DNA from 2 places in the Arthrobacter sp. NPDC080082 genome. Region 1 is predicted to be linked to the other one. Evidence: predicted binding sites of a transcription regulator. Region 1 holds the regulator's gene; the other holds the start of a gene.
The links. Region 1 encodes Rex, which represses fermentation and respiration genes when NADH is low (regulators of the CRP and FNR family bind a similar motif). Its sites were predicted from a motif close to CTTGTGAANNNNTTCACAAG; they were not measured.

Region 1 (7,516 bases):
GCGCCTGATCGTGGACGCCAGCCACGCCAACAGCGGCAAGAACCACCACCGGCAGGCCGAGGTGGCCATGGAAATCGGCGCGCAGCTGGAAAACGGCGGGGCGTCCGCGGCGGCGATCGGCGGCGTGATGCTGGAGAGCTTCCTGGTGGGCGGGGCGCAGGCGCTCGACGTCGACGCGCACGCCGCCGGGACCGACGACCTGACCTACGGCCAGAGCGTGACGGACGCCTGCATGGACTGGGACGTCACGGCGTCCGTGCTGGACCAGCTGGCGGCTTCGGCCCGGGCCCGCCGGGACCGGCTTACGGCGGAATAGTCCTGTCCAATTCCTGAGGAACTCTTTCACATTGGCACCAGAAACCCCTAGAGTATCTAGCACATGGTTGTTTGATGGCTCAGCATCGGCACACCGCCATGTCGTTCAGACGGGGCAGCCGTTCGCTTGAGCAAAAGGAATAAGGGAAATGTCTTCGGAGGCCAACTTCTCCAACGCGCGCTTTCTCACTGTGGCCGAGGTCGCGGAGGTCATGCGCGTATCCAAGATGACCGTGTATCGCCTGGTGCACTCCGGTGAAATGCCGGCGGTGCGTTTTGGCCGCTCCTACCGGGTTCCGGAAAGCGCCGTCGAACAGTACCTCAAGGGTGCTGTGGTCGACGGGCACACCGAAACGGCCTGAGCCCGCCGCCGTTCAGCCCGGGCCGCGCTTCACCCCTGCCCGGGCCGCGGTCGTGGTGCGGGCCGCGGAGGCGGTACCCTGTTAAGGAACGTTTAACGTCATTGTAAGAACCTGTCAGTTGTTTCAGTCTGCTGCTAAGCCCGCGGACACTTCCCAACGGGCAGGTACTGCATCTAGCCGGTAAGGAACTTTCGTGGGTTCAGTTATTAAGAAGCGTCGCAAGCGTATGGCCAAGAAGAAGCACCGCAAGCTGCTTCGCAAGACCCGCCACCAGCGCCGCAACAAGAAGTAGAGATACTTCGTTCAGCGTGAAATGCCCGTTGCCTTCCGGCAGCGGGCATTTTCTTTGCCCGGACGAGGGTCAACCGGGGCGGTGTGCTTTGAGGCTGGGGCGCGGAATCCGCGGCGCTCGGGGAAATCCGCACCGATTTCGGACCAGCGCATACCGGACCCGGGGTGCGCCGGTCCGAATCCGCCGCCTCCGTCCGGAACCGTAGCGGAAACGGTGACGCCGGGGCTGTCCCATCCGGGGGAGCGCCGCCTCGGTCCGCAACCGCAGCGGAAACCGGGCGAGCTTAGGCGGTGGGGCCGCGGAAGCGGGAGTAGCTGCGCCAGAGGCCGTAGATGGCGCCGCCGACCGTGGCCGCCTTCAGGCCCAGGGTCGCGGCCCGGCGGCCGGACCGGAAATCGTAGACCGGCCAGTTGTTCTCGCGGGCGTGGCGGCGCAGCCGGGCGTCAGGATTGATCGCCACCGGGTGGCCCACCATGCTCAGCAGGGGAATGTCGTTGTGCGAGTCGCTGTAAGCCCAGCAGCGGGACAGGTCCAGGTCCTGCTCCTCGGCGACGCGGCGGACGGCGACGGCCTTGGCCGGACCGTGCAGGATGTCGCCCACCAGCCGCCCGGTGTAGGAGCCCTCGTGGATCTCGCCCACGGTGCCGAGTGCGCCGGTGAGGCCCAGCCGGGTGGAGATCACCGTGGCCACCTCGATCGGCGTCGCGGTGACGAGCCAGACCGGGCGGTCCATCCGCAGGTGCTGTTCGGCGAGGGCCTTGGTGCCGGGCCAGATCCGGGACTCGATCATCTCGTCGTAGACCTCTTCGCCGAGGGCCTCGATGTCCTTGACGGTGAAGCCGGAGGCCAGGCTGAGGGCGGTATCGCGGACGGCATGGACGTCCTCGAGGTTCTCACCGCGGCAGACGAACATCAGCTGTTTCCAGCCAAACCCTGCGGCCTGGCGGAGGGTGAACGCCCCGCGCTGGTGCATTTTGCGTGCCACGTGGAAGAGGCTGGCGCCGCGCATCAGCGTGTTGTCGACGTCGAAGAAGGCAGCTTCGCCGTGCTTCGGTGACGCTGCCGTCCGCGCGGCGACGGCGACGATCTTCTCCTCGGACATGCCACGAGTCTAGTCAATGCGGCAGGCATCCCCGTGATCGGAGCCGTCCGCCGCACCGTAGGAGCGGGCCGAAAAGCCCTGCAAACCTTGCGGGAGAGAGGGGCACGGCACCTTCGTCGGGCCGGACCAGGGCTGCGTCGACGACGGCGCCGGCGCCCGGCTACCGTTAAACCATGGCCAGCACCGACCCGCACCAGGCGCCCAGTCCCGCCGTCGTCCTCATCACCAAGCCGAACTGCCACCTGTGCGAGGACGCGCGCGACGCCGTGACCCGGGTGACCGCCGCGCTGGGCCTGGAGTGGTCCGAGCAGTCGATCGACGACGACGCGGCCCTGCGTGAGCGTTTCGCCGAGGAGATTCCGGTGGTGCTGGTGGACGGGGTGCAGCGCGACTTCTGGCGGATCGATGAGGCGCGGCTGACGCGGACCCTTACCCGCGCGCTCGGCACCGGCCACTGAGCAGGTCATTCAGCCTGGCACTGATAAGCCGGCCGGCCGCCGCTGCTTTGTGGGCCGAAGTCGCCCGGCCCTAGAGTGGGAAGACAACAGAACTCGATGGAGCAGATAGTGACCTCGCTGGACCCCGCACCCGGCGCCCTGGCCGCGGGTGCCGGCGCAGCCGCCAAGCAAATCCCGCCCGCGGCCGTGGCGCGGCTGACCCTCTATCTGCGCGCCCTCACCACGCTCCTGTCCGAGGGAGTGGACCGGGTCTCGTCCGAATCGCTCGCCGAGGCCTCCGGGGTCAGCTCCTCCACCCTCCGCAAGGACCTGTCCTACGTCGGCTCCTACGGCACCCGCGGCGTCGGCTATGAGGTGCAGTACCTGAACCAGCACATTGCCGCGGCTCTGGGACTGACCCGGGACTGGAAGGTCGCGATCGTCGGCGCCGGCAACCTGGGCAAGGCGCTGGCCCGGTACGGCGGGTTCGAATCCCGCGGCTTCGACATCGTCGCCATCCTCGACGCCGACCAGATGGTGATCGGCAGCGAGGTGGGCTGGCTGCGGGTCAGCGACGCCGCCGACCTCGAAGCGGTCCTGCACCGCACCGGCGCCAACATGGTGGTCCTGGCGCTGCCCGCCGCCGTCGCCCAAAGCGTCTGTGACCGGGTGGTGGCCGCCGGGGTACGCAGCATTCTCAGCTTTGCCCCGGTGATGCTTCAGGTCCCGGACGGGGTGAACCTGCGGAAGGTGGACATGGCCACCGAACTGCAGATCCTCGCCTATCACGCACAAAGGGCGCAGGACCCGGACGACGCCGACTGATCAGTCGGCGTCGTCCGGGTCCCGCGCCCGGCGCGTGAACGCGGCGTCTAGCGGCCGTACGGGTTCTGGCCGTACGGGTTGGCGAACGGCTGCTGCTTCTTGAAGTACGGGGCGACGGCGGGCATGTACAGGATGACGATGCCGGCGACGCCGAGGACCACGGCCAGCGTGCCGAGGCTGAGCGGGAACAGGCTCAGCAGCGACAGGGCCGCCAGCACGGTGCCGAGGATGCGGGCCCAGTTCCGGCCCTTCCGGACGTTCAGGGCCACCAGGGCGTACAGGCCGGCGCTGATCACGGCGAAGACGATGATGCTGACCATCACCGCGCCCTTGATGCTGTCGTAGCTGATGTCCGCGCCGCCGGCGGCCATCTGCTGCTCGACCGTGCTACGCATCGCGGGGTTGTCCAGGGTACCGAGCGCCAGGAGCAGCGAGATCACCCAGACGACGCCGGAGGCCACCAGCAGCCAGAAGGCGGTGTTGAGCAGCTGCGGCTGGCCCGCGGCTGACTGCTGCGGCTGCTCGGACGGGTACCCGTACGGCGAGGGGCCCTGGGTGTATGCCGGGGGCTGCTGGCCATACTGCGGCTGGCCGTACTGGGAGCCGTTCTGCCCATACTGAGGCGCCTGCTGGCCGTACTGGGGTGCCTGCTGGCCATACTGCGGCGCATTCTGGCCATACTGGGGTGCCTGCTGGCCATACTGCGGCGCGTTCTGGCCGTACTGCGGCTGCTGCCCGTACTGGGGTGTGCCGGACTCGTGCCCGTCAGGGCTGGAGGGCTCGACTGGCGGGTTGGTCATGGCGGTCCTCTGCATTTGAAGGCGAACTGCCGGGATCAGCGCCTAGACCCTGCCCCCAGCGTGGATAGTCCCACCGTACCCCGACCGCGCGCCGTTGTGGGGGAACGGATGCCGCGCACTTCCCGTGAAATACGGCGGCCTCAGGTCCGGGACTTGCCGGCTTCGAACCAGGCCTGGGCCGCCGGCAGCCACATCAGCACCGTGGCAGCGAGGCAGATGACGAAGCTGGGCCAGCTCCCGCCCCCGGCCAACCCGGTACTGACGGCGGCCAGCAGGAGGCTCACACCGGCGGCGACGGTCAGGGCGTACCGGGCCCACTCCCGGCCCTCCTTCATCTTCATGGCCAGCGTCACCTGGGCCGCCGCGAGGGCGAGGGCGATCAGCACCAGAAGCAGCAGCAGGATGCCGGGACCGGGGGAGACGACGAAGAGGACCAACCCGCCAAAGAGCCCGACGACGCCGGCCAGCAGCCCGAGGAGGCCGCCGGCCACCCAAATCCAGTACGAAATCCTCAGTGGAACGGGCATCGGCGGGACCATGAACATTCCCGCGTAACCGCCCACCGGCAGAACCTCACGGAAGTTCCGGGGATGGTCTGCAGGCCACGCGAACCGGTTGGCGCCTGGCTTGGGTGGCTCGGGAAGGTCGCCGGTGGTGCTCATGAATTTCACTGTAGACGGACCCGCTGACGGTTTCGAGCCGCCACCCGGGGGCCGCCCCAATGAGCGAATGCCCCGCATCATCCTAAGAGGTGCGGGGCATTCGAGGGGCCGGCCGCGGTGGCCGGAAGTGCCCGGCGCTGCCGGGGTGTGCAGACTAGGCTGCGGGGGCGATGAAGGCCAGTTCCAGGTTGATGGCGACCTTGTCGCTGACCAGCACGCCGCCGGCTTCGAGCACGGCGTTCCAGGTCAGGCCGAAGTCCTTGCGGCTGATGGTCGTCTCGGCGGTCAGGCCGGCGCGGGTGTTGCCGAAGGGATCGACGGCCACGCCGTTGAGCTCGGTCTCGAGGGTGACGGGGCGGGTGATGCCCTTGATGGTCAGGTCGCCCTGCAGCTCGTAGGCGTCGCCTTTCTCGACAATGCCGTTGGAGACGAAGGAGATCTCCGGGAACTTCTCGACGTCGAAGAAGTCTTCGCCGCGGACGTGGCCGTCGCGGTTGGCGTCGCCGGAGTCGAAGCTGGCGGTCTTGATGGTGGCGTTGACCTTGGAGTCGGCGACGTTCTCGGAGAGGTCGAGAGTGGCGTCGGCTTCCTTGAACTGGCCGCGGACCTTGCTGATGCCCGCGTGGCGGACGGTGAAGCCGATCTCGCTGTGCGAGTTGTCGAGGGTCCAGGTGCCGGCGGTGAGGTTAGCGGGAAGTGCCATGGTGGTTCTCCTTGAGTAAGTGATTCGTTCGGATCGTTGTCTGATCGTCGGTCGCGGCCTCATTGGTTGAAGTCTCAACTAACTGCTTCACCCAGTATAAACATGCATTTGCATCTTTTATTCCACCTGCGGGGAACATTTCGGAAAAAACTTGAGTTCTACTCCTCGTAGAAGATTTCGTCATTGCCCCTGCCCTTTGAGAAACTGGTACACATGCCCCACGCGACTGTTCATCTGCTCCGCCATGGCGAGGTCCATAATCCCGACGGCGTCCTCTACGGCAGGCTCCCGGAATTCCACCTCTCCCAGCTGGGCCGGGAGATGGCGCAGACCGTCGCGGACCACTTCAGCCGCCGCGTCGCCGAGGGCGCCAACATCGTGCACCTGGCGGCGTCGCCGCTGACCCGGGCGCAGGAGACGGCGCAGCCGATCTCGCAGGCACTGGGCCTGCCGATCGCCACCGAGGGACGCATTATCGAGGCGGCCAATTACTTCGAGGGGATGCAGGTGTCCCGCTCCGAGATCCTCAAGCCCCGGCACTGGCCCATGCTCCGCAACCCGCTCCGCCCCTCCTGGGGAGAGCCATACCAGGAGCAGGCCACCCGCGTCCGCGCCGCCGTCCAGGACGCCCGGCTCAAGGCCATAGAACTCGGCGGTGAGGACGCCCAGGCCATCCTGGTCAGCCACCAGCTGCCCATCTGGGCCACGCGCCTGAGTGCCGAAGGCCGCCGCTTGTGGCACGATCCCCGCAAGCGCGAATGCACCCTGACGTCCGTGACCTCCCTCGTGTTCAACGACGACGGCACGCTGCTGCGCGTGGACTACAGCGAACCCGCCGCCGCCCTGCTTCCGGGCGCGTCGAGCACGCCGGGAGCCTGAGCATGGAGACGACGAACGTCCGCGTCACCCGGCGCGGCCTCCTCGCCGCCGGCGGTGCGGGCCTGGCTACGGTACTGGGCCTGACCGGCTGCGCCCAGGAAGACGACCTGGCCAAGCAGGCCAAAGCCGGGGACAACAAGAACTACGTTGCCGGCGACGGCTCCGTCACCGAATTCGCAGCCGCGGACCGCAAGAAGCCGGTGGACCTCAAGGGCACCCTCTTCGACGGCACCACCGTCACCGCCGCGCAGTTCCAGGGCAAGGTCACCGTCCTGAACTTCTGGTTCGCCGCCTGCGCCCCCTGCCGGGTGGAGGCACCCTCGCTGGAGGCCCTGCACCAGGAGTTCAAGGACCAGGGCGTGCAGTTCTACGGCGTCAACCTCCGCGACGAGAAGGCGACGGCGGACGCGTTCGACAAGACCTTCAACCTGACCTACCCGAGCTTCAACGACAAGGACGGGGCGGTCCTGCTGGCCGTCTCCGGCCTGGTTCCGCCCGGCGCCGTCCCCACCACCCTGGTTCTCGACAAGCAGGGCCGGGTGGCCTCCCGCGTGCTCGGAGAAATCGAGAAGGGCACCCTGAAGTCCCTCATCGCCGCGGCCGTGGCCGAGTGAGCCGGGAGCTGCCGCCGTGAACAGTCCCTTCGCCGAAGCCATCCTCAACGGATCCCTCCTGCTTGCCATCCCGGTGGCCCTGCTGGCCGGGTTCGTGTCCTTTCTGTCCCCCTGCGTGCTGCCGCTGGTGCCCGGCTACCTCGGTTACGTGACCGGGCTGACCGGCGTCGACCTGCAGAAACAGCGCCGGGGAAGGATGCTGGCCGGGATCGGGCTCTTCGTGCTGGGCTTCTCGGTCATCTTTGTCCTGCTCGGCGGGGCGTTCGGCCAGCTCGGCACGTTGATCACCGGATCCCAGAACGGCTGGATCACCCAGCTGCTCGGCATCCTGGTGATCATCATGGGCGTGGTCTTCCTGGGCGGATTCTCCTGGCTGCAGCGTGACGCCAAGATCCACGCCAAGCCGCCGGCCGGGCTCTGGGGAGCGCCGCTCCTGGGCGTCACCTTCGGCCTCGGCTGGGCACCGTGCATTGGCCCCACCTACTCCGCCGTCCAGCTCCTGAGCCTCTCCGGCGGTTCCTCCGC
Region 2 (7,516 bases), on a different contig from region 1:
CTGGATGGCCTTGCTGGACTCGGCCCCACGCCGGAAGGCTGTCTGCCGGCCGGTATAGGGCTCCCGGAAACTGCCGGAACCGACCCGGCAGCGGGACCCGTCCGTAAAACGGGCGTCGGCGAGGTCCCGCCGGAGGATGTCGTTACGGGTATCGCAGCCGTTCCGGTCGACGTCGAGCCACGCCTGTCCGAACGCCGCCCGGTCGTAGTTGGCGGCGGGATCCCGGGCCCTGACCGGCAGCGACTCCAGCAGGTCCGCGACCCGGCCCGCCGGCACCGCCCGCACCGCAGCGACGGGACTCATCCACGCCGCCAGCACCGGGGCGTCCGTAGGCCCGTCGGAGAACCCGCCGCCGAGGCGGAACTGGCCGTCGGCAAAGAACCAGACCAGCGTCAGGAGAAAGGCCAGCGCGGCGGCCGCCAGGACAATCCACGCTTGGCGGGACCGCCGTCGTGCCCTCCGGTACTGCGCCCACGTGACGCTCACGCGGTCTCCGCGGGATCCGCTGCCGGGTGCTGGTTCTCCATCACGGGAAAAGCCTAGGCCGCTGCCCGCCCCGGACCGCGGTTATGCACAGTGTGGAGGGAGGGTCAGGGTCTTACCAGAAGGGCGGGGCCGCGGGGCTACTGTTCGCGGGTGACGCGGCGGAGGTCCTCCTCCGCGAGGTTCGACAGGGCCTCCAGCTGGGCGACCCGGGCGTCGTCGATCTCTCCGGCTTCACGTTTGGCGCGGGCGTCGTCGAGGAGCCGCTTGGCTTCCTTGGCATTGCGCCGGGCCACATCGAGGGCGTGTTCAAGGGTGGTTTCGTGCTCCGTAGCCTGGTTCTGTTCCATGGCTCCCATTGTGGTTCGCTTTCCCGGCCGTTTCCAGAGAACCGGCCGGGAAAGCGCTCCGTGTCGGTGACTTAGCCGACCTCGACGGGCAGGCCCGCGGCCTCAAGGGTGGCGACGGCGTCCTTGGCGGGGAACGACGGCGGGTTGACCCCGGCCATTTCCTCCATGACCCGGACCACCTGGCAGCTGTAGCCGAACTCGTTGTCGTACCAGACGTAGAGGACGAGGTTCTTGTCGTTGGAGATCGTGGCGAGGCCGTCCACGATGCCGGCGCGGCGGGAGCCGACGAAGTCGGTGGAGACCACCTCGGGCGAGTCGATGTAGTCGATCTGCTTGCGCAGCTCGGAGTGCAGCGACATCTCGCGCAGGTAGTCGTTGACCTCGTCCTTGGTGGTGCCGTTCTCGAGGTTCAGGTTCAGGATGGCCATCGAGACGTCCGGGGTGGGGACGCGGATGGCGTTGCCGGTGAGCTTGCCCTGGAGTTCGGGGAGGGCCTTGGCGACGGCCTTGGCGGCACCGGTCTCGGTGATGACCATGTTCAGCGCAGCGGAGCGTCCGCGCCGGTCGCCCTTGTGGAAGTTGTCGATCAGGTTCTGGTCGTTGGTGAAGGAGTGGACGGTCTCCACGTGGCCGTGGATGACGCCGTAGCGGTCATTGATGGCCTTCAGCACCGGGGTGATGGCGTTAGTGGTGCAGGACGCGGCGGTGACGATCTTGTCCTCGTCGGTGATCGCGGCGTGGTTGATGCCGTGCACGATGTTCTTCAGGTCGCCCTTGCCCGGTGCGGTGAGCAGGACCCGGGACACGCCCCTGCTCTGCAGGTGCTGGGAGAGGCCCTCGGCGTCGCGCCAGCGGCCGGTGTTGTCGACCACCAGCGCGTCGTGGATGCCGTAGGCGGTGTAGTCGACGGTGGCGGGGTTGTCCGAGTAGATGACCTGGATCTGCACACCGTTGGCGGTGATGGTGTCGTTCTCGAGGTCAACCTTGATGGTGCCTTCGAAGGAGCCGTGGACGGAGTCACGCCGCAGCAGGCTGGCGCGCTTGGCGAGGTCGTTGTCCGAGCCCCGGCGCACCACGATCGCGCGCAGGCGCAGGCCGTGGCCGCCGCCGGCCTTCTCGATCAGGAGGCGGGCCAGGAGGCGTCCGATGCGGCCAAAGCCGTAGAGCACGACGTCGGTGCTGGTGCGGTCATCGCCGCCGCGCTTGCCGACAACCTCAGCGAGTTCTTCGCGGAGGAACTCATCCAGGCTGACGCCGTCGCCCTCGGCGCGGTACTTCTCGGTCAGGCGGGCGATGTCGATGGCCGCGGCGCCGAGGTCCAGCTTGGTGAGCGCGTCCAGCAGCGGGGCGGTCTCCTCGAGGCGGAGTTCCTCTTTGCTCATCCGGCGGGCGAAGCGGTGCGCCTTCAGGATGTTCATGGTGGACTTGTTGATCAGGCTCCGGCCGTGAATGGAGGTCACCACATTGTTTTCGCGGTACAGCCGGCCGATCACCGGAATCATGGCCTCGGCGAGCGCCTCCCGGCCCATCCACGTATCAAGACAAGAATCTGACGTCTGGCTCACAGAACTACCTTCCTAAAATCCACCGCATACGTCCTCGTGTGCGGAAGTCGGCCGCCGGCGGGTCTCCGGAACCTTCTCGCTGCGGGGATTCGGTCCACCCCGGCGAGCGCGTGACCGCAAAGAAAAAGCCACCGGCTGCGAACGCAGACCCGATGGCTGAACCTCTACGTTCACGCTCCATTCTAGGGCGGACCCCCTCCCCCTACCGGCCGGTACAGGGTGAAATCACTCACATCGGATTGCCAGGGTTTCCCGGCACCACTGGCCTAGGATGGCGGCATGGGACTCATCGTTGCACTTCTTGTCATCTGGCTCATCCTCTCGATCCTTGGCTTCGTGGTGAAGGGCCTGCTGTGGTTGGCCATCATCGGCCTGGTCCTCCTGGTCGCCACCGCAGTGTGGGGCTGGATCAAACGCAAGGCCTGACCTGCACCTCCACCAACGGCTGAGGGCCGGCACCGCATGAACTGCTCCCCGAAAGTTGGACTGAGAAATCGGTCCTTCTATCGGGGAGCAGTTCTATGCAGGAGAGTAGTTCTTTATCTGAGGAACAGCGTGAGGCCGCTGTAGCGTTGTTCGAGGCGGGGTGGGGCGCGAAGGCAGCGGCGACGAGGGTCGGGGTCGATTCGAAGGCTGTCATCCGCATTCATACCCGTTGGAGACTTCGCGGAGGTGCGGCGCTAGTGACCAAATCAACCCATCGGAAGTTCACGTCTGAGTTCAAACTCGATGCGGTCCGTCGTTTCCTGGCCGGGGAGAGCCAGATATCCCTGGCCCAGGAGCTCGAACTCGCTTCACCGGATCTGATCAAGAAGTGGGTACGGAAATACCGCAATGACGGCGAAGACGGTTTACGCCCTAAACCACCCGGACGACCATTCGCGTCTCCGCAGGATCCGGACGAGCCGGAGTCGGAGCTGCAGCGGCTGCGCCGCGAGAACGAGCGGTTGCGGGCCGAGGTGGCCTTCCTGGGAAAAGTAAACGCCTTGAGGGACGAGGAACAGCGCTAAAAGTCAGCGCTGTGATCGCTCTCAAGGCCGAACACCGGTTGGAAGTTCTTCTGGACGTTGCCGGGCTGCCTCGGTCCACGTTCTTCTACCACCAAGCTCGACTCCTCGCCCCTGACCCGCAAGCAGACCTCAAAGCCGCGGTCACGAGCATCTTTGAGAAGAGCCACGCCCGATACGGGCACCGCCGTGTCCATATCGAGCTGATCAAACGAGGATGGACGGTCGCGAAGAAGACGGTGCTGAAGCTGATGCGTGCGCTGCGGCTGGTCTGCAAGGTTCGACGAAAGAAGCGCTACAACTCCTATCAGGGCGAGCAAGGCGCAATTGCCCCGAACCTGTTGAAACGCCAGTTCCAAGCAGATGCACCGAACCAGAAGTGGGTGACGGTTGTGACCGAGTTCAGCGTGGGCGACAGGAAACTCTACCTATCCGCGGTGATGGACCTCTTCGACCGGTCGATTATCTCCTACGCCATCGGAATCTCGCCGAATCTGGAACTTACAAACTCCTCGCTACGGCGCGCCCTGGCTGCCCTTGAGGACGATCAGAAACCACTCGTGCACTCCGATCAGGGGTTCCAATACCAACCCCCCTCCTGGCGCGAACTTCTGCAAAACGCCGGCGCGATTCAATCCATGTCCCGCAGAGCCAACTGCTACGACAACGCTGTCATGGAGAACTTCTTCGGACACCTCAAAGAAGAGCTCTTCCACCGCGTCCAATTCTTCAACACCGACGCACTGGCATCAGCGCTAAGCGAATACATCCACTGGTACAACACCGAAAGAATCTCAACGACGCTCGAGGGCCTAAGCCCTGTGGCATACCGTGCTTCCAACATGGCAACGGCCCTCCTAGCTAGGAGGACGGCATAGTCCAGACCGGCGGGTATTGCGGGCAGAGACGGTAGTAGGTTCGTCAAATCCCGGCTGCTTGGCTAACGATTCCCAAGGCTCCAACCTATAAGCCCCGCGATAACAAAAACGCCACCAAGAACCATGAAGCTCTTTGCGACCAGTCGTATCTTGCGGAGCTTCATGCTTCTATAAGCCTCAAGAACGTCTGCATCTTGACGAATGAAGATGTTCCAGTTCGTCGCCAGTTTGGCCAAGGGGCCGGAGATGGCTAAGCAAAATAGACCCATTGCCAGCCCGACTAAACCAAACAGTAGAGCCTCCATGCTCATCCTCCTGGTTCGCCGCTGACCGGTGCCCGAATTCTAGGTTCAAAGAGGCCCGAAGACCAGCGCTCCGGCTTCTCCGTGGGACCTCACCGGATTACCGTTCAACCGCCGCTCCTTCCACATTCGTAGACTTCCTCATGAGGGACGTCGGCATGGGTTTTTACCATTCCCGCCGAGCTGCTCTTGACTTCCTAGGGCGCTGATTGCGAAGGAAGGCTCCGTCCCGTCTGGAACGAAGGCTTCCTCGAGAACCCTTCAAGAGGCCGCTACGTATAAGCTCACCTTATTGTGAGTCCAACTTTCGGGGACCACTTCAGCATGGTGCCGGCCCTCAGCCGTTGTCCTGCTCTAAGTCGTGGGATGGGTTGACCGATACGCCGGGTTCTGTGGTCCCGGGCCGTTGCCGGCACGGGAATAGCGGCCATCCATCTACGAACGCCGTTGCCGACGCCCTCCAGCAGCCTACCCGGACACTCGGGCGGGCAGCCCTCAAACGTGTCCTGTCTGGCCTTGCTCCGGGTGGGGTTTACCTAGCCTTCCCGGTCACCCGGGAAGCTGGTGGTCTCTTACACCACCGTTTCACCCTTACCCGGCCACGGTACCGTGCAAACACGGCGCCGCCCCGGGCGGTCTGTTCTCTGTGGCACTGGCCTGCGGGTTACCCCGAGTGGGCGTTACCCACCACCCTGCCCTGCGGAGCCCGGACGTTCCTCGAGCCACTTGCGTGACGCGCGGCCGCCTGGTCAACCCATCCGTTGACCATTCTACGGTCTGGCCGGCGGGCCATTTGCCCCGGATCCTTCCGCCCCGGCCGGTGGGAGAATGGAAACAGGCACCCCACCGTCCAAGGAAGCGATCCGGATGGACTTCACCGCCGTCGTCATATGGCTGATCGTCGCCGTCCTCGTGCTGATCGCCGCCCGTTCCTCGATCAGGATCGTCCGTCAGTACGAACACGGCGTTCTCTTCCGCCTGGGCCGGGTAATCGGCGTGCGGATGCCGGGGCTGCGCTTCATCATCCCGGTCGTCGACCGGCTGCAGCTGGTCAGCCTCCGGATCGTGACCATGCCCATCCAGTCCCAGGGGATCATCACCCAGGACAACGTCAGCGTGGATATCTCCGCCGTCGCCTATTACCGCGTCATCGACGCCGTGAAGTCCGTCGTCGCGATCGAGAACGTCGCCGCCGCCATCAACCAGATCGCCCAGACCACGCTCCGTAAGGTGGTGGGACGGCACAGCCTGGACCAAACGCTCTCCGAGACCGAGCGCATCAACGGGGATATCCGGGAGATCCTGGACGCCCTGACCCTGGAATGGGGCGTCGAGGTGACCCTGGTGGAGCTCAAGGACATCCAGCTGCCCGAAAGCATGAAGCGGGCCATGGCCCGGCAGGCCGAGGCGGAGCGGGAGAAGCGGGCCAAGATCATCGCCGCCGAGGGCGAATCGATCGCGGCCGCGGCCCTCGGCGAGGCCTCGGACATGATGATGGAGCACCCGCTCGCCCTGCAGCTGCGGAACCTGCAGTCTCTGGTGGAGATCGCGGTGGACAAGAACTCCACGGTCGTCTTCCCGGCACCTCTCATGAGCACCATCGGAGAGCTCTCGGCCTTCCTCGCCCGGGAGAACCAGGCCGCGGCGGCCGCCGCCCGGACGGCAGCTACGCCGCCGGCCCCTCCCCCGCCCAGCTAGGCGCGCCACCACCTTCACGAGGCCCGGCAGCCGTCATGGGGACGGGCGCCGGATGCCGGAGCTGCGCCGGTAGGATCGTACGGTGCTGATTCTGCTCCCGCCCTCCGAGGGTAAGACCCCCGCAAGCCGCGGCGACGCCGTCGACCCCTCGTCGCTGAGTTTTCCCGACCTGAACGACGGGCGGGCGCAGGTGCTGGAGGCCCTCGGCACGGTCAGTGCGCACGAGGACGCCTTGTCACTGCTGGGTGTAGGAGCCTCGCTGAGCGCCGACGTCGAACGCAACACCAGGCTGCACGCCGAGCCCGCCGCGCCAGCCCACCAGGTCTACTCCGGGGTGCTGTACGACGCCCTGGGCTACTCATCGCTGACCCCGGCGCAGCGGAAGAAGGCGGACGCGTCCGTCCTGGTGGTCTCCGCGCTCTGGGGTGCCATCCGGTTCGGCGACAGGGTGCCGGCCTACCGGCTCTCGATGGGCACGGCTCTCCCAGGGATCGGGCGCCTGGCCTCCTACTGGAAACCGCAGATCACCGCAGCTTTGGCCGGGGAGACCGACGGCGAGCTCCTGGTGGATTGCCGCTCCAGCACCTACGCGGCCGCCTGGGCCCCGCCGCCGGAGCGTACCGTTGCCGTGAATGTGTTCACCGAGGTCAACGGGGTGCGCAAGGTGGTCAGCCACTTCGCCAAGCACACCCGCGGCGAGCTGGCCCGGCACCTACTGACCCGGCGCGGCAGGGCCCCGCAGACCCCCGCGCAGCTGCAGAAGGCGGCGGCCGAGAAGTGGCCGGCGGAACTGGTCCCCGGTACGGCCCGGAAGCCGCACACGCTGAACCTGATCCTGCCGGGCTAGGCTCCGGTCAGGCCCATTCGGCGGAGCGCACCAGGATGCAGCCGGAGTCCGGGCAGAAGACGATATCGTCCTCCGCGGCGGCCTTGATTTCGGCGAGGTCGCCGGGGCTCAACTGCATGCCGGAACCCTCCGAGGTGCCGTGGAACAGCCGGGCGGCACCGACGCCGCGCTTGGCCAGGGTCTTTTCGTAGACCGCCAGCATGCCCTCGTCCAGTCCGGCCGCGAACTCTGCGCGCTGCCCGCGGACCGCGGTGTGTTCCGCCGCGACCTCGGCGAGTTTCTCGTCGATCTCGGCGCGGATGCCGGCGAACGAGCCCTGGATGTCGTCGACGATCTGCTGCTGCTCGGCCTGGCGCAGGCGCAGCGCATCCAGCCGCTCCAGGACC

Region 2: the regulator Rex is predicted to act here: its motif matches at 2,615-2,634, upstream of AB0O44_RS05240 (glyceraldehyde-3-phosphate dehydrogenase).

The regions. Positions count from the first base shown of each region.
Region 1 is NZ_JBFBKQ010000001.1:536,135-543,650, reverse strand. It holds gene AB0O44_RS02520 (3-deoxy-7-phosphoheptulonate synthase) at 1-316, shown strand, start outside; gene AB0O44_RS02515 (helix-turn-helix domain-containing protein) at 465-677, shown strand; gene AB0O44_RS02510 (AURKAIP1/COX24 domain-containing protein) at 871-969, shown strand; gene AB0O44_RS02505 (HAD-IB family hydrolase) at 1,253-2,071, opposite strand; gene AB0O44_RS02500 (glutaredoxin family protein) at 2,245-2,529, shown strand; gene AB0O44_RS02495 (redox-sensing transcriptional repressor Rex) at 2,626-3,333, shown strand; gene AB0O44_RS02490 (hypothetical protein) at 3,381-4,133, opposite strand; gene AB0O44_RS02485 (hypothetical protein) at 4,274-4,795, opposite strand; gene AB0O44_RS02480 (YceI family protein) at 4,950-5,498, opposite strand; gene AB0O44_RS02475 (histidine phosphatase family protein) at 5,712-6,377, shown strand; gene AB0O44_RS02470 (TlpA disulfide reductase family protein) at 6,380-6,991, shown strand; gene AB0O44_RS02465 (cytochrome c biogenesis protein CcdA) at 7,008-7,516, shown strand, end outside.
Region 2 is NZ_JBFBKQ010000002.1:194,971-202,486, reverse strand. It holds gene AB0O44_RS05250 (HNH endonuclease family protein) at 1-486, opposite strand, end outside; gene AB0O44_RS05245 (hypothetical protein) at 624-833, opposite strand; gene AB0O44_RS05240 (glyceraldehyde-3-phosphate dehydrogenase) at 905-2,398, opposite strand; gene AB0O44_RS05235 (hypothetical protein) at 2,678-2,824, shown strand; gene AB0O44_RS05230 (helix-turn-helix domain-containing protein) at 3,082-3,408, shown strand; gene AB0O44_RS05225 (IS3 family transposase) at 3,420-4,283, shown strand; gene AB0O44_RS05220 (hypothetical protein) at 4,346-4,588, opposite strand; RNA gene rnpB (RNase P RNA component class A) at 4,949-5,342, opposite strand; gene AB0O44_RS05210 (slipin family protein) at 5,453-6,283, shown strand; gene AB0O44_RS05205 (peroxide stress protein YaaA) at 6,366-7,130, shown strand; gene AB0O44_RS05200 (C4-type zinc ribbon domain-containing protein) at 7,138-7,516, opposite strand, start outside.